Linked DNA regions of Geminicoccus roseus DSM 18922. The main gene of each other region encodes a partner of the protein of the gene in region 2 in a complex. Links are inferred from orthologs where the notes say so. Each region holds a gene or a part of one and is shown on either strand. Other genes may lie near its edges.

Region 1 (11,018 bases), 330 kb from region 2 along the record:
AACCCAGGCCTGTTTGCCACTGGGCAGGTTCACACCTGCGATACGAGCCACCGATCGCTCCCCTTCAAACGCAACGCGCGATCGCATCGCCACCGGTCGGTAGCGACAAAAGTGCGCGGATCATAAGAACCGTTACAAGACTGTCAAGCGTTACCGGCTCCGGACGAGCCTGCTTTTTCAGCAGACCCGCCTGCGGGTCCGGACGCGGTTTCCGTCGCCAGCGGCTCCAGGACCGCCGCAATCGCGGCCGTCACCTCACCGATCGGCGCCATGCCGTCGACCGTGTGCAGATTGCCGCGCTGCCGGTAGTACGGCAGGAGCGGCGCGGTCTGCGCGTCATACGCCTCGAGCCGAGCCGCCACCGTCTCGGCATTGTCGTCCTTGCGGCGCACGAACTCCGTGCTGCCGCACACGTCGCAGACGCCCGGCACCTTGGGCTTCTTGAACGTGTCGTGATAGCCGGCCCCGCAATTCGCGCAGGCATACCGGCCAGAAATCCGTTCGACCAGGGCGGCCTGGTCCACCTGGAACTCGATCACCGCATCAATGCGGAGATCGCGCTCCGCCAGCATGCGGTCGAGCGCCTCGGCCTGGTCGGTGGTCCGCGGGAAGCCGTCCAGGATGAAGCCGCCGGCGCAGTCGGGCTGGTCGATCCGCTCCGCGACGATGGCGTTGATCACGTCGTCGGAGACGAGCTTGCCCGCCTCCATGATCGCCTTGGCCTGCCGGCCGACCTCGGTCCCGTTGGCGACCGCCGCGCGCAGCATGTCGCCCGTGGAGAGCTGCGGGATGCTGAACCGGTCCCGGATCCACGCCGCCTGAGTTCCCTTGCCGGCACCGGGGGGACCGAGAAGAATAACCCGCATCAACGTCTCCCGACCGGACCGCGCAACCGTGCCTTCTTGATCAGCCCTTCATACTGATGGGCGATCAGGTGCGACTGGATCTGTCCGACCGTGTCCATCGTCACCGACACCACGATCAGCAGGCTGGTCCCGCCAAAATAGAACGGCACGGCGTATTGCGAGATCAGGATCTCGGGCAGCACGCAGACCGCCGCCAGGTACGCCGCACCCACCACGGTCAGCCGCGTGAGCACGTATTCGAGGTAGGCCGCGGTCCGCTCGCCCGGGCGCACGCCCGGGATGAACCCGCCCTGCTTGCGCAGGTTCTCCGCCGTCTCCTTCGGGTTGAAGACGATCGACGTGTAGAAGAACGCGAAGAACACGATCAGCGCGACATACAGGAAGATGTGGACCGGATGGCCGCGTCCCATCATCGCGTTCAGCTCGATCAGCCACGGATGGCTGGTGTTCGCGTCGATGAAGCTGCTGAACGTCGCCGGGAGCAACAGGAGCGAGCTCGCGAAGATCGCCGGGATCACGCCCGAGGTGTTGACCTTGAGCGGAAGATGCGAGCTCTCGCCGCCGAACACCCGGTTACCCTGCTGGCGCTTGGGGTACTGGACCAGCACCCGGCGCTGGGCGCGCTCCATGAACACGATCGCCGTGATCACCGCCAGCATCAGCACGATCAGCAGGATGATGAACCCAGCCGAGATCGCCCCGGTCCGCCCGAGCTCGAGCGTGCTGGCGAGGGCTGCCGGCAGCGAGGCCACGATGCCGACGAAGATGATCAGCGAGATGCCATTGCCGATCCCGCGCGCGGTGATCTGCTCGCCCAGCCACATCAGGAACATCGTGCCGCCCACGATGGTGATCACCGTGGAGAGGCGGAAGAACCAGCCGGGGTCGATGACCGCGCTGCCGAACCCGCTGGAGGTGCCTTCCAGGCCGATCGCAAGCCCGTAGGCCTGGAACGAGCAGAGCACCACCGTCAGGTAGCGGGTGTACTGGTTGATCTTCTTGCGACCGCTCTCGCCCTCCTTCTTGAGGGCCTCCATGGTCGGCGACACCGCGGTCATCAGCTGCAGGATGATCGAGGCGGAGATGTAGGGCAGGATGCCGAGCGCGAAGATCGACATGCGCTCGAGCGCGCCGCCCGCGAACACGTTGAACATGCCGACGATGCCGCCGGCCTGGCTCTGGAAGATCTGCGCCATGGCGGCGTGATCGATGCCCGGCAGCGGCACGTAGGTGCCGAGCCGGTACACGATCAGCGCACCCAGGGTGAACCACAGGCGCTTTTTGAGCTCGGTCGCCTTGGCGAAAGCACCGAAATTGACGTTCGCCGCAAGCTGCTCGGCGACCGAGGCCATGGTTCTTCCTTACTCGGACGCGGCGACGGGGCCGCCGATCACGTTCACCTTGCCGCCCGCCTTCTCGACCGCCTCGACGGCCGAGGCGGAGGCGCCGACAACCTCGATCGTCAGGGCAGCCTGCAGGCTGCCGCGACCGAGCAGGCGGATGCCGTCGCGCGGGTTGCCGACCAGGCCGGCAGCGACCAGCGCCGCGGCGTCGACCGGCTGCGCCGTGTCAATGCGGCCGGCGTCCACCGCCTTCTGCAGCGAATCCAGGTTCACCACGACATAGTCGGCGCGGAAGATGTTGTTGAAGCCGCGCTTCGGCAGACGCCGATACAGCGGCATCTGGCCACCCTCGAAATAGGCAGGCTTGCCACCGCCGGCGCGAGCCTTCGCACCCTTGTGACCCTTACCCGAGGTCTTGCCGAGGCCCGACCCCATACCACGCCCGAGCCGCTTGCGCGGCCCGCGCGCCCCGGGATTGTCCCGGAGTTCGTTCAGCTTCATGACTCTCAGCCCTTGGCCGTCTCGGCACCGTCGAGAGTCTCGAACACCACCAGGTGCTTGACCTTCTCGACCCGACCGCGCGTGGCCGGGTTATCGGCCAGGACGCGGGTACGGTGCAACTTGTTCAGACCCAGGCCGACCAGCGTCTCGCGCTGGTCCTTGCGTCGCCCGATCGGGCTCTTCACCTGGGTGACCTTGATCGTGCCCATGGTCGTCACTCCGCCTTCGGCTCGATCGCCTCGCGGCGGCCGATCAGGTCGGAGACCTTCTTGCCGCGCTTGGCCGCGACCGCCCGCGGGCTCGCCACCGTGGTCAGCGCCGCAAACGTGGCCTTGACCATGTTGTGCGGGTTTGAGGTGCCGAGCGACTTGGCGACCACGTCGCCAATGCCCAGAGCCTCGAACACCATGCGCATCGGGCCGCCGGCGATCACGCCGGTACCAGGAGGAGCCGAGCGCAGCAGGACCCGGCCGGCACCGAAGTGGCCGATCGTGTCATGATGCAGCGTACGACCCTGGCGCAACGGCACCCGGATCAGCCCCTTCTTCGCAGCCTCGGTCGCCTTGCGCACCGCTTCCGGCACTTCGCGTGCCTTGCCGCTGCCATAGCCGACCCGGCCCTTGCCGTCGCCCACGACCACCAGCGCCGAGAAGCCGAAACGACGGCCACCCTTCACCACCTTCGCCACACGATTGATGCTGACGAGCCGGTCCATGAACTCGGACTCGCCGCGATCCCTGTCGTTGCGATCATCACCGCGCTGACGCGCCATTTCCGTCCTCCCGCGATGGATCAGAACGACAGGCCGCCCTCGCGGGCGCCGTCGGCCAGAGCCTTCACACGACCGTGGTACTGATAACCACCACGATCGAACACTACCGTATCGATACCGGCCGCCTTGGCGCGCTCGGCGAGCAGCAAGCCGACCCGCTTGGCCGCCTCGCTGTCCGCACCGGTCTTCAGCTCGCCGCGCAACGTCGGCTCGATCGTCGAGGCTGCCGCCACCGTCACGCCCCTCAGGTCGTCGATGACCTGGGCGTAGATGTGGCAGCTCGACCGGAACACCGACAGCCGGGCACGGCCGGAAGCCCGCTGCCGGATCGCGAAGCGAACCCGACGCCGGCGACGCTCGAAGCGCTCGTCCACCTTCACCATGGTTACTTCTTCTTGCCTTCTTTGCGACGGATCGTCTCGCCGGCGTACTTCACGCCCTTGCCCTTGTAGGGCTCCGGCAGGCGGAACGCGCGGATCTCGGAAGCGAGCTGCCCGACCTTCTGCTTGTCGGCGCCGCTGATCTGGATCGAGGTCGGGGTGTCGACCACGACCTTGATCTCCTTCGGCACCGCGTACTTGATGTCGTGGCTGTAGCCGAGCTGCAGGTTCAGGATCGAGCCGTCCAGCGCCGCGCGGTAACCCACGCCGCTGATCTCCAGCTTCTCCGTGAACCCTTCCGACACGCCCTTGACCAGGTTCGCGACGACCGAGCGGGAGGTGCCCCATAGCGAGCGGCCCTGGCGGTCCATCTCGCGCGGGAGCACGGTGATCGCGCCGTTCTCGTAGGTCGCGGAAACCGCGTCGTGCAGGACCGCCGACAGCTCGCCGAGCTTGCCCTTGGCCTTGATGGTCTGGCCTTCCACCGTCACGGTGGTGCCAGCCGGTACGGAGACCGGGTGCTTGCCGATACGGGACATGGTCAGAACACCAGGCACAAGATCTCGCCGCCGACATGCGCCGCCCGAGCTTCCGCGTCGGACATCACACCCCGGGGCGTCGAGACGATCGCGATGCCCAGGCCATTATAAATGGTCGGCAGATCGCGCACGCCGGCATAGACGCGGCGACCGGGCTTGCTCACCCGCTTCAGCTCGCGGATGACCGGCTCGCCGTTGTGGTACTTCAGCTCGACGCTGATCGAGCGCTTTCCAGGCGCCTGCTCTACCTCACCGAAGCCGCGAATATAGCCTTCGCGCTTCAGGACCTCGAGCACGCGCACGTGCATCGTCGACTTCGGCGCGAGGACGGCACCCTTGGCGGCCAGCTGGCCGTTGCGGATGCGCGTCAACAAGTCACCGAGCGGATCGGACATCGCCATTCCGCGGACCCCTTACCAGCTCGACTTGACCATCCCGGGGATCTGCCCCGTGGATGCCAAGTCCCGCAATGCGATACGAGAAAGACCGAGCTTCCGGTAAAAGGCACGCGGCCTGCCGGTCATCTCGCAACGGTTGCGAACACGGACCTTGGATCCGTTCCGCGGCAGTTCGGCCAGCTTCAGCACGGCTTCGAACCGGTCGCCGTCGTCGATGTCCTTCTGCTTGATGATCGCCTTCAACTCAGCGCGCTTGGCGGCCTGCTTCGCCACCAGCTCGCGACGCTGGTTGTTCTTCTCAACTGAACTCTTCTTCGCCACGACGATATCCTTGTTCAGATCACTTCGTGAAGGGCATGCTGAATGCCGCGAGGAGCGCCTTGGCCTCCTCGTTCGTCTTCGCGGTGGTGCAGAAGATGATATCCATGCCGCGGTTCTCGTCGACTTCGTCGAACGAGATCTCCGGGAAGATGATCTGCTCCTTCAGGCCCATGGCATAGTTGCCCCGGCCGTCGAAGCTCTTCGGCGACACACCACGGAAGTCGCGGATCCGCGGCATCGCGATGTTGATCAGGCGATCGAGGAATTCGTACATGCGCTCGCGCCGCAAGGTCACCTTGCAGCCGATGTTCATGCCCTCGCGCAGCTTGAAGTTCGCCACCGACTTGCGCGCCTTGGTCATCACCGGCTTCTGGCCGGCGATCTTGGTCAGCTGCGCCACCGCGTTGGTGAGCTTCTTGGTGTCCTGCGTAGCCTTGCCGACCGCCATGTTGATGACGATCTTGTCCAGCTTCGGAACCTGCATCGGGTTCTTGTAGCCGAACTGTTCGACGAGAGCGGCCCGGACGGTGTTCTCGTACTGTGTCTTCAGACGTGCCATCACCGCCTCACCGGTCGAGCAGCTCGCCGGTCCGCTTGGAAAAGCGGACCTTGCGGCCGTCTTCGAGGAACTTGAACCCGACGCGGGTGGCCTTGCCGTCGGACGGATCGACCAGCGCGACATTGCTCGCGTCGATCGAAGCTTCCTTCTCGACAATGCCGCTCTCGCGCATGCCGGTCGACTTGGTGTGGCGTTTCACCACCGCCACGCCCTGGACGACCACGCGGCCTTCCTTCGGGTCCACCTTCAGGATCTCGCCCTGGCGGCCCTTGTCGCGACCAGTGAGAACGACGACCTTGTCGCCCTTCTTGACCTTGGCTGCCATCACAACACCTCGGGCGCGAGGGAGATGATCTTCATGAACTTACGGGCACGCAGCTCGCGGGTCACAGGCCCGAAGATGCGGGTGCCGATCGGCTCACCCTGCTTGTTGATGAGGACGGCCGCGTTGCGGTCGAAACGGATCGCCGACCCGTCGGGCCGCGACACTTCCTTTGCCGTCCGGACGACAACGGCCATGGCCACGTCGCCCTTCTTTACCTTGCCGCGCGGTATGGCGTCCTTGATGGCGACGACGATGACGTCGCCAACAGAACCCCACCTACGATGCGAGCCACCCAGTACACGAATGCACTGGACCCGACGCGCTCCCGAGTTGTCGGCAACATCGAGATCGGTCTCGGGCATGATCATGATTTAGATCCTCACGCCTCTGCAGCCGGAGCCGCTGCGTCCTCGACCAGCACTTCCCAACGCTTGCGCGCCGAAAGGGGCCGGCACTCACGGATCATGACAGTATCGCCGATCTTGAATCGGTTCGACTCGTCGTGAGCCATGTATTTCTTGGTGCTCTTGATGTACTTTTTATAGAGCGGGTGCATCACCTGCCGCTCGACCTTGACCACGACGGTCTTGTCGGCGACGTCACTGACCACCTGCCCATGCAGTACGCGACGCGGCATCGCTTATCTCCTCAGGCGCCGGTCTTAGCCGAGACGGCCTGCTCGCGCAGAACCGTCTTGACCCGCGCAATGTCCTTGCGGACCTCGCGAATCCGGGCCGTCCCTTCCAGCTGCCCGGTCGCCTTCTGAAAGCGCAGGTTGAACTGCTCCTTCTTCAGGCCCAGCAGCCGGTCGATCAGAGCCTTGCGGCCTTCATTACGAATTTCCGAAGCGTTCATCGCTCTCAGAGCTCCCGCTGCACGAAGCGGGCCTTGATCGGCAGCTTCGCAGCACCCAGGGCGATCGCGGCTTCGGCCAGCTCAGGGGCGACACCGTCGATCTCGAACATGATCCGGCCAGGCTTCACCCGGGCCACCCAGCGATCCACCGACCCCTTGCCCGAGCCCATGCGGACTTCGGCAGGCTTGGAGGTGACCGGCACATCCGGGAAGATCCGGATCCACACGCGGCCGGCACGCTTGAGGTGACGGGTGATGGCGCGGCGGGCCGATTCGATCTGCCGGGCGGTGATCCGCGCCGGCTCGACCGCCTTCAGGCCGAACGCGCCGAAGTTGAGCTCCGCTCCGCCCTTGGCCAGGCCGTGGATACGGCCCTTGAACGCCTTGCGGTACTTGGTTCTCTTAGGCTGCAACATTGTTCAATATCAACCCCGTGCCGGCGCGGCTTCGGTCATGCGCCGATCGTACGCGGAGGGGTCGTGCTCCATGATCTCGCCACGGAACACCCACACCTTGATCCCGTTCGTACCGTACGGCGTATGCGCGGTGGCCTTGGCGAAATCGATGCTGGCGCGCAGCGTGTGCAGCGGCACCCGGCCCTCGCGATACCATTCCGACCGGGCGATCTCGGCGCCGCCCAGGCGGCCCGAGCAATGCACCCGGATGCCCAGCGCGCCCAGGCGCATCGCCGCCTGCACCGCACGCTTCATCGCGCGGCGGAAGGTGACGCGGCGCACCAGCTGCTGCGCGATGCTCTCGGCGATCAGCTTGGCGTCCAGCTCCGGCTTGCGGACCTCGACGATGTTGAGGTGCACGTCGGCCGAGCAGCGCTGGGCGACTTCCCGCCGCAGCACCTCGATCGCCTCGCCCTTCTTGCCGATCACCACGCCCGGACGGGCGGTGTAGATCATCACCCGGGCCTTCTTGGCCGGGCGCTCGATCACCACGCGCGAGACGCCGGCGTTCGAGAGGCGCTTCTCCAGGAACTCGCGGATCTGGAGATCTTCCTTCAGCATCTTCGCGTAGTTGTTTTCCGCGAACCAGCGCGAATCCCAGGTACGATTGATGCCGACCCGCAGCCCGACGGGATTTACCTTGTGACCCATCAGGCCCTTCCCTCGCTCTGCTCACGGACGACGATGCGCAGGCGGCTGTAGAACTTTTCCACCCGGGCGGCACGGCCGCGCGCACGCGGATGCAGGCGCTTCATCACGAAGCGCTTGCCCACGTAAGCCTCGGCGACCACCAACCGGTCAACGTCCAGGTTGTGATTGTTCTCGGCATTCGCAATAGCCGACTTCAAGGTTTTCTGCACCTCGAGGGCGACCCGCTTGCGCGAGAACTCCAGGGCGGTGACCGCCCGACCGGCCGACATGCCGCGGATCAGCTCGGCCACCAGGCCCAGCTTCTGCGGGCTGGAGCGAACCAGCGTGTCTTCGGCGAACGCCTCGTTGGCGGTCACCTTACGCTCTGACTTGGGCTTGCTCATCTCAGCCCCTCTTCGCCTTCTTGTCGGCACCGTGACCCGTGAAGGTCCGGGTCGGCGCGAACTCGCCGAACTTGTGACCGACCATGTTGTCCGTCACGTAGACCGGCAGATGCTTCTTGCCGTTGTGGACGGCGAAGGTCAGGCCGATGAACTCGGGCATGATGGTCGAGCGACGCGACCAGATCTTGATGATCTCGTTGCGGCCCGAACGCCGTGCGGCATCGGCTTTCTTGAACAGATAGCCGTCGACGAACGGACCCTTCCAGACTGAACGGGCCACGCCTTAACCTCCACGCTTCTTGGCAACGTGCCGCGACCGCACGATCATGTTGGTGGTACGCTTGTTGCGGCGGGTCCGGTAACCCTTGGTGGGCTGGCCCCACGGGCTGACCGGATGACGGCCACCCGAGGTGCGGCCCTCACCACCGCCGAGCGGATGATCGACCGGGTTCATCGCGACACCACGCACGGTCGGGCGGACGCCCTTCCAGCGCTTGCGGCCGGCCTTGCCCAGATTCTCGTTCTGGTGGTCGGGATTGGACACGGCACCGATGGTGGCCATGCAATCCTGCCGGATGCGGCGGATCTCGCCGGAGTTCAGGCGGATCTGGCAGTAGTCGCCGTCGCGGCCGATCAGCTGGGCGAACGCGCCCGCCGAACGGGCGACCTGGCCGCCCTTGCCAGCCTTCAGCTCCAGGTTGTGCACGATGGTGCCGACCGGGATCGCCTTCAGCGGGGCGGCATTGCCCGGCTTCACGTCGACCCGCTCGCCCGCGACCACCTTGTCGCCGACCTTGAGCCGCTGCGGCGCCAGGATGTAGGCCTGCTCGCCGTCGTCATAGCGCACCAGCGCGATGAACGCGGTCCGGTTCGGATCGTACTCCATCCGCTCGATCGTGCCGACCACGTCCCACTTGCGACGCTTGAAGTCGATCAGCCGGTAGGAGCGCTTGTGGCCACCACCCACGTGGCGGGTGGTGATCCGGCCGTAATGGTTGCGGCCGCCGGACTTGGAGAGACCCTCGGTCAGCGTCTTGACCGGGCTGCCCTTCCAGAGCTCCGACTTGTCGACCAGCACCAGCTCGCGCTGCGAAGGCGTGGTCGGGTTGTAGTTCTTCAGCGCCATCGCCTCAGATCCCCGTCGTCACGTCGATGGTCTGGCCCGCCTCGAGCGTCACGATCGCCTTCTTGACGTCCGAACGCTGATAGGCCTTGCCCTTGAAGCGCTTGGTCTTGCCCTTGGTCACCATGGTGTTGACCGCGGTGACCTTGACGTTGAACAGCGCCTCGACGGCCTGCTTGATCTCGGGCTTCGCGGCATCGCCGCGCACCTTGAAGGTGACCTGGTTCAGCTCGGAGATCCGGGTCGACTTCTCGGTCACCACCGGGGCGAGGATGATATCGTACATCCGCTCCTGGTTCATGCCAGGCGCTCCTGAAGTTCCTGAGCCGCGGCCTTGCTGATCACCAGCTGGTCGCTGCGCAGGATGTCATAGACGTTCGCGCCGACCGACGGGAGCACGTCCACGTGGGTCAGGTTGCGCGAGGCCAGCGCGAAGTTGAGCTGCAGCTCGGCGGGGCCGACGAACAGCACCTTGTCCAGGCCGAGCTTGCCCAGGCGAGCGATCAGCTCCTTGGTGCGCGGCTGGTCCAGCTCCAGCTTGTCGACGACGACGAGCTTGCCGTTCTTGGCCTTGTCCGAAAGAGCCATCCGCAGACCCAGCGCGCGGACCTTCTTGGGAAGGTCGATCGCGTGGTCGCGCGGCGTCGGGCCGTGGGCCCGGCCACCGGTGCGGAAGATCGGCGCGCGCTTGTTGCCGTGGCGGGCGCGGCCGGTGCCCTTCTGCTTGTAGATCTTGGCGGTGGAGCCGGCGACTTCGCCGCGGCTCTTCACCTTGTGGGTGCCCGCACGGCGCTTGGCCAGCTGCCAGAGCACCACGCGCTGCAGGATGTCGGCGCGCGGCTCCAGGCCGAACACCGAATCGATCAGGTCGATGGTGCCGGCATCCTCGGCATCCAGCGTCTTGACGGCGATCTGCATCACTCGGCTCCCGCAGCGAGAACACCGGCCGGATACGGCGCATCCTTCGGCAAGGCCTTCTTCACCGCATCGCGAACCCGGACCCAGGACCCTTCGGAACCCGGGACGGCGCCCTTGACCAGTAACAGGCCGCGCTCCTCGTCCACGCCGAACACTTCCAGGTTCAGCACGGTGCGCTGCTTGGCGCCCATGTGGCCGGCCATCTTCTTGCCCGGGAACGTGCGGCCCGGATCCTGGCGGTTACCGGTCGAGCCGTGCGAGCGGTGCGAAACCGACACGCCGTGCGACGCCCGCAGGCCGCCGAAATTGTGGCGCTTCATGACGCCCGCGAAACCGCGGCCGATCGAGATGCCGGTGACGTCGACGAACTGGCCCTCGACGAAGTGCTCCACCGTCAGGCGCGCACCCACGTCCAGCACCGCATCGTCGGCGACCCGGAACTCCGCGACATAGGCCTTCGGCTCGACCTTCGCCTTGGCGAAGTGGCCGCGCATCGGCTTGGTCACATTCTTGGCACTTTTCGGACCTACACCGAGCTGGACGGCGGTGTAGCCGTCCTTGTCGCCGGTGCGGACCGCGACAACCTCGCAGTCCTCGACCTTGAGAACGGTGACCGGCACGTGACTTCC
Region 2 (11,333 bases):
CCTCCGGCAACATGGTCTCCCTGAACTATGACGTCGGGCCGGACGGCCAGCCCCGCCTGAAGGACGAGTTCAGGAAGCAGTGGCGCCACATCTTCGGGACCGGCACCACCAGCGGCTATGGCCGCAGGATCCGCGGCAACTGGAACCCGGGCGCGGAATCCAGCTGGGGCAACAGCACGGTCATCAACAAGAAGAACCTGTCTGAATGCGTCGTGGACGGCTCGGTCAGCGCGATCTGCCTGGGCATCCCGGGCGGCCCCACCCCGCCCATGAGCCTGGGCCACCACACCGGCTGGATGATCTTCGACAAGGATTCGCAGGACCCCAACTCGCTGGCGAGCCTGGGCGTGGGCGAGCGCGCCTGCCTGAGCTACCGGGCGATGTACTCCAGCAATTTCGACTTCGACCTGGGATTCGAGACCAAGATCCCGGGCCTGGCCAGCGCGCCCGACGGCGCCTACCCGCCCAACGACCATCTGTGCGAGGGCAACCGCCGGACCGTCAACAAGGGCAACGCCTTCTCCACCCGGGTGGTGGTTGGCGGGCGCAACGGCTCGATCGCCAGCGCCTCGGCCAAGCTGCTCGGCCATTTCAAGGACGACATGCTGGACGTCACCTGCACCCGCTCGCGGATCATGACCGAGATGCATGCCCAGGACCCGGTGACCAACGGCCTGCGCCGCGGGGTCTGGTACCGGATCGAGCACGAGCTGGTGCTGAACGACCGCTTCGACCCCAGCCCTGGCCAGCGCTCCGGCGCCTTGATGCGGATCTGGGTCTTCGACGAGCGCACCGGCGAGCGCGTCACCAATTTCGGCATGGCGAACACGTTCACCTTCGAGGGCGTCAACTACCCCCTGATGCCGCGCAACGATCCCAGCGGCCGGATCGAGGGCATGTTCGTGTCGATGCAGCAGACCAGCCCGGTGCTCGCCGACCGCGACTTCGCCATCGCCGTGCGCGACTTCGAGATCTTCCTGAAGTAACCGGCCGGGCTAGGCCTGGTCGAACTCGACCCGGCCGATCCAGGACAGGTGCCGGTAGCGCTCGGCCCAGTCGATCCCGTAGCCGACCACGAACCAGTCCTCGATGGTGAAGCCGATATGGTCGGCCTCGAACGGCACCTGGCGGCGCGACGGCTTGTCCAGCAGCGCGCAGGTGCGCACCGAGTTGGCCCCGTGCGACACCAGCAGGTCGCGGGTCCAGGCCAGGGTGCGGGCGGTGTCCTGGATGTCGTCGACCAGCAGCACGTCGCGGCCGCCGACGCTGTCCGGCATCGCCCCGATCACCTTGACCTTGCCGGAGCTGGCGGTGCCCAGGCCATAGGAGCTGACCTGGAGGAACTCCACCTCCGGGGTCAGCCCGTGCCGGTCGAGCGCCCGGACCAGGTCGGCGGTGAACACGAACGCGCCTTTCAGCAGCGCCACCACGGTCACGTCCTTGGGCACCGCGCGGGCGAGGTCCGCCGCCATCTCGTCGACCCGCGCGGCGATGGCGTCGGCCTGGAACAGGGGCAGGACTCGGTGGGCGGGGATCTCGGACAAGCTTGCTCTCCACAGGCCGGGCCCCGACGTGGTACCCGATTGCGAAAGGGACGTCAGTCGCCGAACAGCCTGGGGCAGACGATGATCGACCACCTCTCCATCCGCGTGGCGGACCTGGCCCGCTCCCGCGCGATGTATGATGCCAGCCTGCCGGAGCTGGGCTATCGCCTCGTGATGACCATCGACGACGCGCCCGACTTCAAGGGGCTGGGCTATGGCGGCAACAGCCACGAGCCGGCCTTCTGGATCGGCGCCTCCACCAATCCGGACGATCCGGCTCCCGTCCCGATCGACGGGATGCACGTGGCGTTCGCCGCCCAGAACCGCCCTTCGGTCGACGCCTGGTACCGGGCGGCCCTGGCCCATGGCGGCAAGGACAACGGCCCGCCCGGGATCCGCCACCAGTATCATCCCAACTATTACGCCGCCTACGTGATCGACCCGGACGGCTACCATCTGGAAGCGGTCTGCCATCTCGCCCCCTGAGCCCCGCCTGCCCGCCGTCCTCCTGGCCGGCGGCCTGGCCCGCCGGATGGGCGGCGGCGACAAGTGCCTGGTGCCCCTGGCCGGCCGGCCGCTGCTGGCGCACGTGATCCAGGCGATCCGGCCGCAGGTGGACGACCTGCTCCTGAACGCGAACGGTGATCCGGCCCGCTTCGCGGCCTTCGGCCTGCCGGTGCGCGCCGATCCGCTGCCGGGCTTTCCGGGCCCGCTGGCGGGCGTGCTGGCCGGGATGCGCTGGGCAGCGGAACGGGGCGCCGGCCACGTGCTGAGCCTGCCGGCCGACACCCCGTTCTTCCCGCCAGACCTCGCCGGCCAGCTCGCCGCCGCCATCTCCCCCGACCATCCGGTCGCCTGTGCCGCCTCGGGCGACCGGGAGCATCCGGTGATCGCGGTCTGGTCGGTGGCGCTGGCGCCGATGCTTGAGGAGCAGCTGCTGGCCGGCAAGCGGCGGGTGGGCGCGTTCGCCCGGCTTGCCGGGCGGCGCCTTGTCGTCTGGCCGGCAGCGCCGCTGGATCCGTTCTTCAACGTGAACACGCCGGACGACCTCGCGCTTGCCGTCGGCCGCCTCGACCCCACCTGACACCTGCAACCCTGGAGCAGCGCCATGTCCGCCGAAACGCCCGCCGAGACGCCTGTCGTGAAGATCGATTTCGTGTCCGACATCGTGTGCCCGTGGTGCGCCGTCGGGCTGCGCTCCCTGGAGGAGGCGATCGCCCGGCTGGACGGGACGGTCCGCGTCGACCTGCATTTCCAGCCGTTCGAGCTGAACCCGGCCATGCCGCCCGAGGGCCAGGAGATCGTCGAGCACCTGACCCAGAAATACGGGATCACCCCGGAACAGGTCGCCGCCAACAGCGAGGTGCTGCGCGAGCGGGGAGCCGCGGTCGGCTTCGAGTTCCGCCTGGAAGGCCGCGAGCGCACCTACAACAGCTTCGACGCCCATCGCCTGCTGCACTGGGCGGAAATCGAGGGCAAGGACCTGACCCTCAAGCACGCTTTGCTGCGCGCCTATTTCACCGAGGGCCGCAACGTCAGCGACAAGGCGACCCTGGTCGAGATCGCCGGAGCGGCCGGCCTATCCGTTGAGCGCGCGCGCGAGATCCTGGACAGCGACGCCTATGCCCAGGACGTGCGCGCCCAGGAGCAGTTCTACACCGGGCTCGGCATCAGCGGGGTCCCCTCGGTGATCCTGAACGACCGCCACCTGATCCAGGGCGGCCAGCCGCCGGAACTGTTCGAGCGGGCCCTGCGTCAGGTCGCGGCCGCGGCCTGACCGCCGCTCAGGTCGGCTGGAAGCTGAGCTCGAAGCGGCGATACCGGTTGCCCAGTTCGTCGACCACGACGCTGGCCCCCTTGTCGCCGCTGACCAGGCTCAGGTCCTGGTCGAGCGTGCGGACCCGGAACCTCCACCCCTCCGGCAGCTTCAGCCGCTCCCCGAGCCCGGCCAGGTCCTCGGCCGACAGGTCGGGATCGACCGCCTGGCTGTAGCTCGCCATCACGTAGACGCGGGAATCGCCCATCAGCTCGTAGACGGTCTCGCCGGCGGCATAGATGTAGGTGCCGGGAACCGGAATCCGGTGCGGGACATAGGCGGCCGCCTCGGCCGGTCCGGCGCCCGCACGCTCCGCCACCGGCCGCATCGGGACACCCTGCACGTCAACCGCAGGCTGGTCCAGCCCCCGCGACTGCAGCCAGTCAATCAGGTAGTGGCGAGGTCCGTCGACCGTGGCGGCTTCGCCGCCTAAGCGGGACGCCGCCTGCTCGGGCCTGATCGCTTCGGCCGCCGCCGGGGAACAGTCGCCCAGCCCGACCGTGCTGTACAGGCGCTCCGCGGCTGGCACCGCGATCGCCACCCGGATCTCGCAGAACCTCCGGTCGCGAAGGTTGCCGATCTCCCTCATCCGGCCTTCGGCCAGCGCCAGGGGCGCCGACAGGATGCCGGCGCCGATCGTGCCGGCCAGCATCGCCGCCCTTGCCCATGTCGCCTGCATGTCGGTCTCCGTCCATCGGGGTAGCCAGGAGACGCCACCCTATGGGCGAAGACGAGCATCCGGAAGGAGGTCGGCCGCGCAGACGCGGCCTCCCCTCAACCCTCAGTGGCCAGGACGGGCGCCGGAGGGTGCCCGGTCGTCCTCGATCTCGATCTCGGTTTCCCGGACGGTATCGCGCACGGTTTCGGTGCGGGTATCGGTCTGCTTGTGCAGGCCGATTTCCTCCTTCACCCGGGCGACCTTCTCGACCACCGCTTCCTCGCCCCGCTCGACCGCCTCGATCGTGCGTTCCTGGAAGGCCGCCACGCCCGGCGCCACCTCCCGGTCGACCGGCCGGCGCTCGATGGTCACGCGCTCGGAATGAAGGTCGACCTGCGCCTCGACCGGACGCTCGGTGACATAGGTGCGGACCCGGACATTGCCGCCGCCGACCTGGCGCTTGCCGACCCGGACCTCCTCGTCGACCACCTGGATGGTCTGGTCGTCATGATGGTCGCCGGAGGTGCTGGCGCCGGTGCCGAAGCCGGCGGCGGCGCTGCCAACAGGAGCGGCAGAGGCTGGGCCGGTGCTGCCGGTCCAGCCTTCCTGGCGCCAGCTCTCGCTGCGCTCGTCCAGGTCGACGGGATCCGACCTCTCGAGGACCTCCTCGACTTCCGCCCCCAGATCCTCCTGGACAGTGGCGGTCAGAAGATAGCCGCCACGCCGTAGGCCCTCGGAATAGGTGGAGCGGTCCTCGTCGGGCATGAAGAGGTCGCCCAGGCTGGCCCAGAAGCCCTTGTCCTCGACCTCCGGACCGGCACCGGCAGCCGTGGAGTCCGCGCCGCGAACCGAGATGTCGCGGGCCTGCACCCCGATGCTGATCAGCCCGTCCTGCGCGGCCTCGGCCGCTCCGCGTGTGTCATAGAGAGCAGTGATCGTGTTCATGATGCTTCGCTTTCAGAGGGATCGGCCGGAGAGGATGCCTCCAGCCGGGTGACGGTCGCGTGCTCGGAACGGAGCGGTACCGTCTGGCGAACGAGCTGCTCGCCTGTTGTCTTGGTGATCCGAAGCTCTTCTTTGAGAACGAGCTGGGTGTGGACGACGAGCCGCTCTTCCACGACCGGGACGATCAGCACCCCGTCCTCTTCGCGGATCTGGGGCATGGTCTCGACAGGCTGATCGATCAGCACGCGCTGCACGCCGACTTCATCGTGTCGCAGCAGGGCCTCGACGACCTGCTGCCGCGTCTCGACGGTCGTTTCGACAAGAACACGCCCAAGTTCCACCATGCGCTTGGTGACCTGGGCATGTTCTTCGAACAGCTCGACTTTGAGCTCTTGGGGAGTGGTCGTCGTCTTGGACATGCAGCATCAACTTCATCGGATGCCGCTCGTTCCATCACATTGAAGCGAGAAGGAAAAATATTTCGACGAATATTCGCATGTATTAGATAACAGATATTATACAGCTTCAGAAACAGTTGATTTATGGGGGCGTGGATCTTGTTGCTCTCGCTGCCACGGCCGCAGCAGCAACTTCCTCTTGAGGATCCTGGCGCACGGACACGCTCTTGCGCCGGTGGGGCGGGCAGCAGGGCCGGCACGGCCGCCGCCTGTCCCGGCAAGGGAACCCGTTCCGGCCGCCTGGAAAATCGTCTAGGCCGGATCCGACCTGGAGACACCGCCCGTGCCGATCCGCCCCGAGCGCCGCTATTTCTACCCGATCGACTGGCCGATCATCAGCCGGCAGATCCGCTTCGGCCGGGCCAAGGGCCGCTGCGAGACCTGCGGCCGCCCGCACGGCCGGCTGATCTGCCAGCTGGCGGACGGCCGCTGGTTCGACGAGTTGTCCGGACAGTGGCGGGACGACCGGGGCGAGCCGGTGGACTGGCCGGACATCGTCGCCTGGTCCAGCCAGCGGCAGCGGCGGATCTGGCTGGGCACCGCCCATCTGGACCAGGACCCCGGCAACTCGGTGGGCGCCAACCTCAAGGCCTTGTGCCAGCGCTGCCACCTGCGCCACGACCGGCCGGCCAACATCCTGCGCCGTCGGCAGCGCCATCGCGCCCGGCTGGCCCTGGGCGACCTGTTCACCGGGCCGAACCCCCTGGTCTGAGCGGCCCCGGACGCCTCAGGCGGAGGCTTCGCCGGTGCCCACCGGGCAGGCGACGCCGGTGCCTGCCAGGCCGCAATAGCCCCAGGGCTTCTTGGCCAGGTATTGCTGGTGCTCGTCCTCGGCATGGAAGAACGGCACTTCGCCGCCGATGGTCGTGGTGACCGGGCCAAGGCCGCGCCCGGCGAGCCTGGCCTGGTAGGCGGCGCGCACCTCCTCGGCGATCCTTCGGTCCTCTTGCTCGGCCAGGAAGAGGCAGGAGCGGTACTGGGTCCCAACGTCGTTGCCCTGGCGCATGCCCTGGGTCGGGTCGTGCTCCTCGAAGAAGGTCTTCAGGAGGCGCCGCAGCGTCACGACCGACGGATCGTAGACCACCAGCACGACCTCGGCATGGCCGGTGCCCTCGCTGCAGACCTCGTAATAGGTCGGGTTCGGCGTGGAGCCCCCGGCAAAGCCGGCCGCGGTGACCCAGACGCCCGGGATCTGCCAGAACAGGCGCTCGGCACCCCAGAAGCAGCCCATCCCCACCAGCAAGCTCCGGAACCCGTCGGGCCAGGGCACCGCCAGCGGCCGATCCGATACCGCGTGCCGGCCGGGTTCGGTGATCGGATGCGGGCGACCCGGCACCCAGTCTGCCCTGCTCGCGGACTTCTTCCAGAGCGAGGAGAGGCGGAACATCCGGTTTCCTTCCAGGCAGCGCGATGCCGACAGGAAATGGCCACCGGAAAAGATGGTTCAAGCGCTGCCGAAGACGGTCATGTATTCCAGCCGTCCCAGCAGCCCTGGTCGACGGCGCTGGCTCGGGCCATCAGTCCAGAAGGCGGCGCGCCGCTCGACCCTTTCCGCCCGGGCATCCCAGGGGGTGTAGATAGTGCCGTAGGCCATGCGCGGGGCTTCGGCTTCCACGCACGGCCGTGCTGCTTGACGATGCGTCATCGCGCTTCCCCTCACGTCGACGCTTGGCAGCGTTTCACCTGAGGGCTTCTTGCCGAGGCCTCCAGATGCATTGCCTAGTTCTCATCGTACGGCAACACCGCTGTGGTCGAGAAGAGGTCGCCTCATTGCAAATGGGTCATGTTACCGTAGCAAAGGCAGGAGCCACGCCAGGATCGGAAAAGTCACAATGGTGGAAGCAACAATCGTGGCGCTGGTCTCGCCGACGGCGCTGTTGTAGCGCACCGAGAAAAGATAAGCGTTGATCCCCGCCGGCATCGCCGACGTCACGATGGCGACCGCGCGCCCGATTGGATCCAGCGGCACGACCCAGGTCGTCACCACGAACACCAGGAGCGGAAACGCCACGTTCTTGAACAGGCACAAGACAAAGGCTTCGCGCCAGAGCGAGCCCAGCTTGAACCGCGCGAGATTGGCGCCGAGCGCGAACAGCGCCATCGGCATGGCCGACTGGCCCAGCAGGACCGCGGTGCGGTCCACCGCGGCGGGGATCGGGATCGGCGAGTAGCGCAGCAGCACCCCCACCGCCAAACCGACCAGGATCGGGTTGGTGATCAGGTTCATGACCACCACCTTGGGCAGCTTGCGCAGTTCGCCGCTGGCGCCGATGCCGAGCTCGGCGACCACGGTGGTCAGGGTGAACAGCGTGGCGCTGTGGAAGGCGATCAGCAGGAACAGCGGCACCGCCGCGGCCTCGCCGTAGATGCCGAGCGTGATCGGCACCGACAGCACCAGGACGTTGCCGAACGACGAGGTGATCCCGAAGATCGCGGGCTTGGCCTCGCGGGCATCGAACAGGCGCCGGGCCGAGAAGGCGGCCAGCCCGAAGATCACGAAGGCGCAGCCGAAATAAACGAAGATCAGCCGCCACTCGATCTGGGCGGGCAGGTCGACGGTCAGCATCTCCCGGGCGAGCATGACCGGGATCGCCACGTCGAACACGAAGCGGGAGATGCCCTGGACCTGCTGGTCCACCACCACCCGGAAGCCGGCCAGCACGCGCCCGAGCAGCACGAGCGCATAGACCGGCACGAGATGATCGAAAAGGATCTGCGACACGTCCACCGCCCAGGCGTCGGCCGGGCGGACCCTGCCGGCCGGCTCAAGCCGGGCGGCAGGCCGTCAGCCCCGCGGGAGGATCAGACCAGCACGCCGTGGCAGGCCTTGTACTTCTTGCCGGAACCGCACGGGCAAGGCGCATTGCGCCCGACCCGTCCCCAGGTCGAGGGATCGGCCGGATCGACCGGGCTGGCCGCCTGGGCGCCCTGCCCGTCCGCCGCCATGGCCATCGCCATGGCCGGGGTCGCCGCCAGCGCCGCGCCGCCGGCACCGCCGGCCATGCGCGGCCCCGGACGCGGCGGCTCCTCCGGGCCGAAGCCCTGGACCGGCTCCGGCATGCGCACCTGGAGCTGCATCATCACCTGCGTCACCATCTGGCGCAGCTCGGAGAGCAGCCCGTCGAACAGGTTGAAGGCTTCCCGCTTGTACTCGTTCAGGGGATCCTTCTGGCCGTAGCCGCGCAGGTAGATGCCCTGGCGCAGATGATCCAGATGAAGCAGGTGCTCCTTCCAGACATGGTCCAGGACCTGCAGCAGCAGGCTCTTCTCGGCCTGGCGCATCATCTCCGGCCCGTACTGCTCGACCTTGGCCGCATAGTGCGCGTCGGCCGCCTCGTTCAGGCGCTTGATGATCTCCTCGTCGGCGATGCCCTCTTCCTTGGCCCAGTCCTGCACCGGCAGGTCGAGGGCCAGGTAGCGCTGGACGTCGGCCTGCAGCCCCTCGGTGTCCCACTGCTCCGGGTAGGCCTTCTCCGGGATGTGCTTGCGCACGATCTCCTGGACGGTCTGCTCGCGCATGTCGGCGATGGTGTCGGCGACGTCCTCGGACTGCATCAGCTCCAGGCGCTGCTCATAGATGACCTTGCGCTGGTCATTCATGACATCGTCGAACTTGAGGAGCTGCTTGCGGATCTCGAAGTTGCGCGCCTCGACCTTCTGCTGCGCCTTCTCCAGGGCCTTGTTGATCCAGGGATGGACGATCGCCTCGCCCTCCTGGAGCCCCAGCTTCTGCAGCATGCCGTCGATCCGCTCGGACCCGAAGATCCGCATCAGGTCGTCGTCCAGCGACAGGTAGAACTTGGAGCGGCCGGGGTCGCCCTGGCGGCCGGAGCGGCCGCGCAGCTGGTTGTCGATCCGCCGGCTCTCGTGGCGCTCGGTGCCAAGCACGTAGAGGCCGCCGACCTCCTTGACCTGGACCTGCTCGCTCTCGACCTCCTGGCGGATCTTCGCCACCGCCGCCGGGTCCGGATCGGCTCCCAGCTCGTGGAGGATCCGCATGTCGGCATTGCCGCCCAGCTGGATGTCGGTGCCGCGGCCGGCCATGTTGGTGGCGATGGTGACGGCGCCCAGCCGCCCGGCCTGGGCGACGATGTTGGCTTCCTGCTCGTGGTAGCGGGCGTTCAGCACCTGGTGCGGGACGCCCTTCTTCTTCAACTCGTCGGACAGCATCTCCGACTTCTCGATCGAGACCGTGCCGACCAGGATCGGCTGCTTCTTCGCGTAGGAAGCCTCGATCTCCTGGACGATCGCCTCGTACTTCTCCCGCGCCGAACGGTAGACCTCGTCGTCCTCGTCCTTGCGGATCATCTTGCGGTGGGTCGGGATCTCCACGACCTCGAGCTTGTAGATCTCGGCGAACTCGGAGGCCTCGGTGGCGGCCGTGCCGGTCATGCCCGACAGCTTGGAGTAGAGGCGGAAATAGTTCTGGAAGGTGATCGAGGCGAGGGTCTGGTTCTCCGGCTGGATCGCGACCTTCTCCTTCGCCTCGATCGCCTGGTGCAGGCCCTCGGAGTAGCGCCGCCCTTCCATCATCCGGCCGGTGAACTCGTCGACGATCACGATCTTGCCGTCCTTGACGACATATTCGTTGTCGCGGGTGAACAGGTGATGGGCCCGCAGCGCCTGGTTGGTGTGGTGCACCAGCGAGACGTTCTCGATGTCGTACAGGTCGGGCGCCTTGAGCAGGCCGGCCTGGTCGAACAGCTGCTGGATGTGCTCCTGGCCCTGCTCGGTCAGCGAGACCGAGCGCTGCTTCTCGTCCTTCTCCCAGTCGCCCTCGACCAGCTGCGGCATCAGCGCGTCGACCGCGCGGTACAACTCGGAACTGTCGTCGGACGGGCCGCTGATGATCAGCGGCGTGCGCGCCTCATCCACCAGGATCGAATCCACCTCGTCGACGATCGCGAAGCCGTGCCCGCGCTGCACCAGCGATTCGAAGCTGTGCTTCATGTTATCGCGCAGGTAGTCGAAGCCGAGCTCGTTGTTGGTGGCGTAGGTGATGTCGCAGGCATAGGCCTCGCGCCTGGCCTGTTCCGGCGTCTGCGGCACCACCACGCCCACGGTCAGCCCGAGGAAGCGGTGGACCTGGCCCATCCAGTTCGCATCGCGCCTTGCCAGGTAGTCGTTGACGGTGACGACGTGGACGCCCTCGCCGGTCAAGGCGTTCAGATAGGCCGCCAGGGTGGAGACCAGGGTCTTGCCCTCGCCGGTGCGCATCTCGGCGATCCGGCCCTGGTGCAGCACCATGCCGCCGATCAGCTGCACGTCGTAATGCCGCTGCCCGAGCGTGCGCTTGGCCGCCTCCCGCACGGTGGCGAACGCCTCGATCAGCAGGTCGTCGAGGGTCTCGCCCTGGGCCAGCCGCCCCTTGAATTCGGCCGTCCTGGCCTTCAGTTGATCGTCGGACAGCGCCACCATCTGCGGTTCCAGCGCATTGATAGCGTCGACGTTTTTCTTGAGGCTCTTGACCATGCGGTCGTTGTGCGACCCGAAGAGCCGCCTTGCGATGGCGCCGAACATGCCGCTGGGAAATCCCGCCAAAGAGTGGACCGGGCACAGGCTCGCCCGACCAGGGTCGGTGAGCTACGCCCTCCCACCAAAGGTGTCAACGCGACCGCGCTTGTGCAAGTACGCCAGTGATGGCACCTGTCCTTCGCGCCAAGCCCCGGGGTCCATCGGCAACGAGCGGACCCTGGCGGCGATCAGACAAGAGAGGAGCACCATCGGTGCGTCTAGCGGTATTCGGCGTCTCCATCCTTCTGGCCACGACCTCCCTGGTCCAGGCCCAGGAAACGGTGCCAGCCCCGGCCGAAACGGCCCCTGTCGAGAACCAGGCCGCCACGCCGGAAGGCGATCCCGTTGTCGCGACGGTCGACGGCGCGGAGATCCACCGGTCCGACGTGGTCCGCTTC

The links.
Region 1: the proteins of secA (region 2) and secY are in contact, whole or in part, in a crystal structure (PDB 3DIN), measured with the Thermotoga maritima proteins. The link is inferred for Geminicoccus roseus DSM 18922 from one-to-one orthologs. Residues at the interface, in WP_004082002.1 of Thermotoga maritima: Glu261, Ala262, Arg263, Lys300, Ala301, Arg302, Thr303, Ile304, Ile305, Leu323, Tyr324, Asp325, Pro326, Val329, Ser330, Tyr333, Ile336, Lys340, Phe345, Val349, Glu363, Phe364, Tyr374, Ser375, Gly376, Gly377, Glu393, Ile395, Thr482, Ser483; in WP_004081795.1 of Thermotoga maritima: Glu108, Gly109, Glu110, Glu111, Ala236, Glu237, Arg238, Arg239, Ile240, Thr241, Ile242, Gln243, Tyr244, Ala245, Arg246, Arg247, Val248, Thr249, Gly250, Arg251, Arg252, Val253, Tyr254, Gly256, Ala257, Ser258, Thr259, Tyr260, Leu261, Pro262.

What each region holds. Positions count from the first base shown.
Region 1 is NZ_KE386572.1:3,156,779-3,167,796, reverse strand. What follows is about bases 43-3,037. They hold secY (preprotein translocase subunit SecY), read right to left. Parts: upstream 2,219-3,037; coding sequence 866-2,218; downstream 43-865. Other genes in these bases: rpsE (30S ribosomal protein S5), read right to left, coding at 2,925-3,037; rpmD (50S ribosomal protein L30), read right to left, coding at 2,716-2,919; rplO (50S ribosomal protein L15), read right to left, coding at 2,228-2,710; GEMRO_RS29975 (adenylate kinase), read right to left, coding at 144-866; rpsM (30S ribosomal protein S13), read right to left, coding at 43-51. Also shown: more of rpsM, read right to left, coding at 1-42; more of rpsE, read right to left, coding at 3,038-3,482; rplR (50S ribosomal protein L18), read right to left, coding at 3,503-3,865; rplF (50S ribosomal protein L6), read right to left, coding at 3,868-4,401; rpsH (30S ribosomal protein S8), read right to left, coding at 4,404-4,802; rpsN (30S ribosomal protein S14), read right to left, coding at 4,815-5,120; rplE (50S ribosomal protein L5), read right to left, coding at 5,140-5,679; rplX (50S ribosomal protein L24), read right to left, coding at 5,687-6,004; rplN (50S ribosomal protein L14), read right to left, coding at 6,004-6,372; rpsQ (30S ribosomal protein S17), read right to left, coding at 6,384-6,641; rpmC (50S ribosomal protein L29), read right to left, coding at 6,653-6,859; rplP (50S ribosomal protein L16), read right to left, coding at 6,865-7,275; rpsC (30S ribosomal protein S3), read right to left, coding at 7,285-7,965; rplV (50S ribosomal protein L22), read right to left, coding at 7,965-8,348; rpsS (30S ribosomal protein S19), read right to left, coding at 8,350-8,628; rplB (50S ribosomal protein L2), read right to left, coding at 8,632-9,474; and 3 more genes. UniProt on the Escherichia coli protein: The central subunit of the protein translocation channel SecYEG. Consists of two halves formed by TMs 1-5 and 6-10.
Region 2 is NZ_KE386572.1:3,492,260-3,503,592, reverse strand. What follows is about bases 8,024-11,333. They hold secA (preprotein translocase subunit SecA), read right to left. Parts: upstream 10,942-11,333; coding sequence 8,224-10,941; downstream 8,024-8,223. Other genes in these bases: GEMRO_RS30260 (peptidylprolyl isomerase), read left to right, coding at 11,148-11,333; GEMRO_RS0117455 (AEC family transporter), read right to left, coding at 8,024-8,143. In the rest of the region: GEMRO_RS0117510 (hypothetical protein), read left to right, coding at 1-986; hpt (hypoxanthine phosphoribosyltransferase), read right to left, coding at 996-1,544; GEMRO_RS34330 (VOC family protein), read left to right, coding at 1,626-2,030; molybdenum cofactor guanylyltransferase MobA, read left to right, coding at 2,017-2,628; GEMRO_RS0117490 (DsbA family oxidoreductase), read left to right, coding at 2,653-3,321; GEMRO_RS32810 (hypothetical protein), read right to left, coding at 3,329-4,039; GEMRO_RS0117480 (YsnF/AvaK domain-containing protein), read right to left, coding at 4,142-4,963; GEMRO_RS30265 (YsnF/AvaK domain-containing protein), read right to left, coding at 4,960-5,382; GEMRO_RS35350 (hypothetical protein), read left to right, coding at 5,705-6,133; peptide-methionine (S)-S-oxide reductase MsrA, read right to left, coding at 6,149-6,808; GEMRO_RS34325 (hypothetical protein), read right to left, coding at 6,866-7,066; more of GEMRO_RS0117455, read right to left, coding at 7,208-8,023. UniProt on the Escherichia coli protein: Required for protein export, interacts with the SecYEG preprotein conducting channel.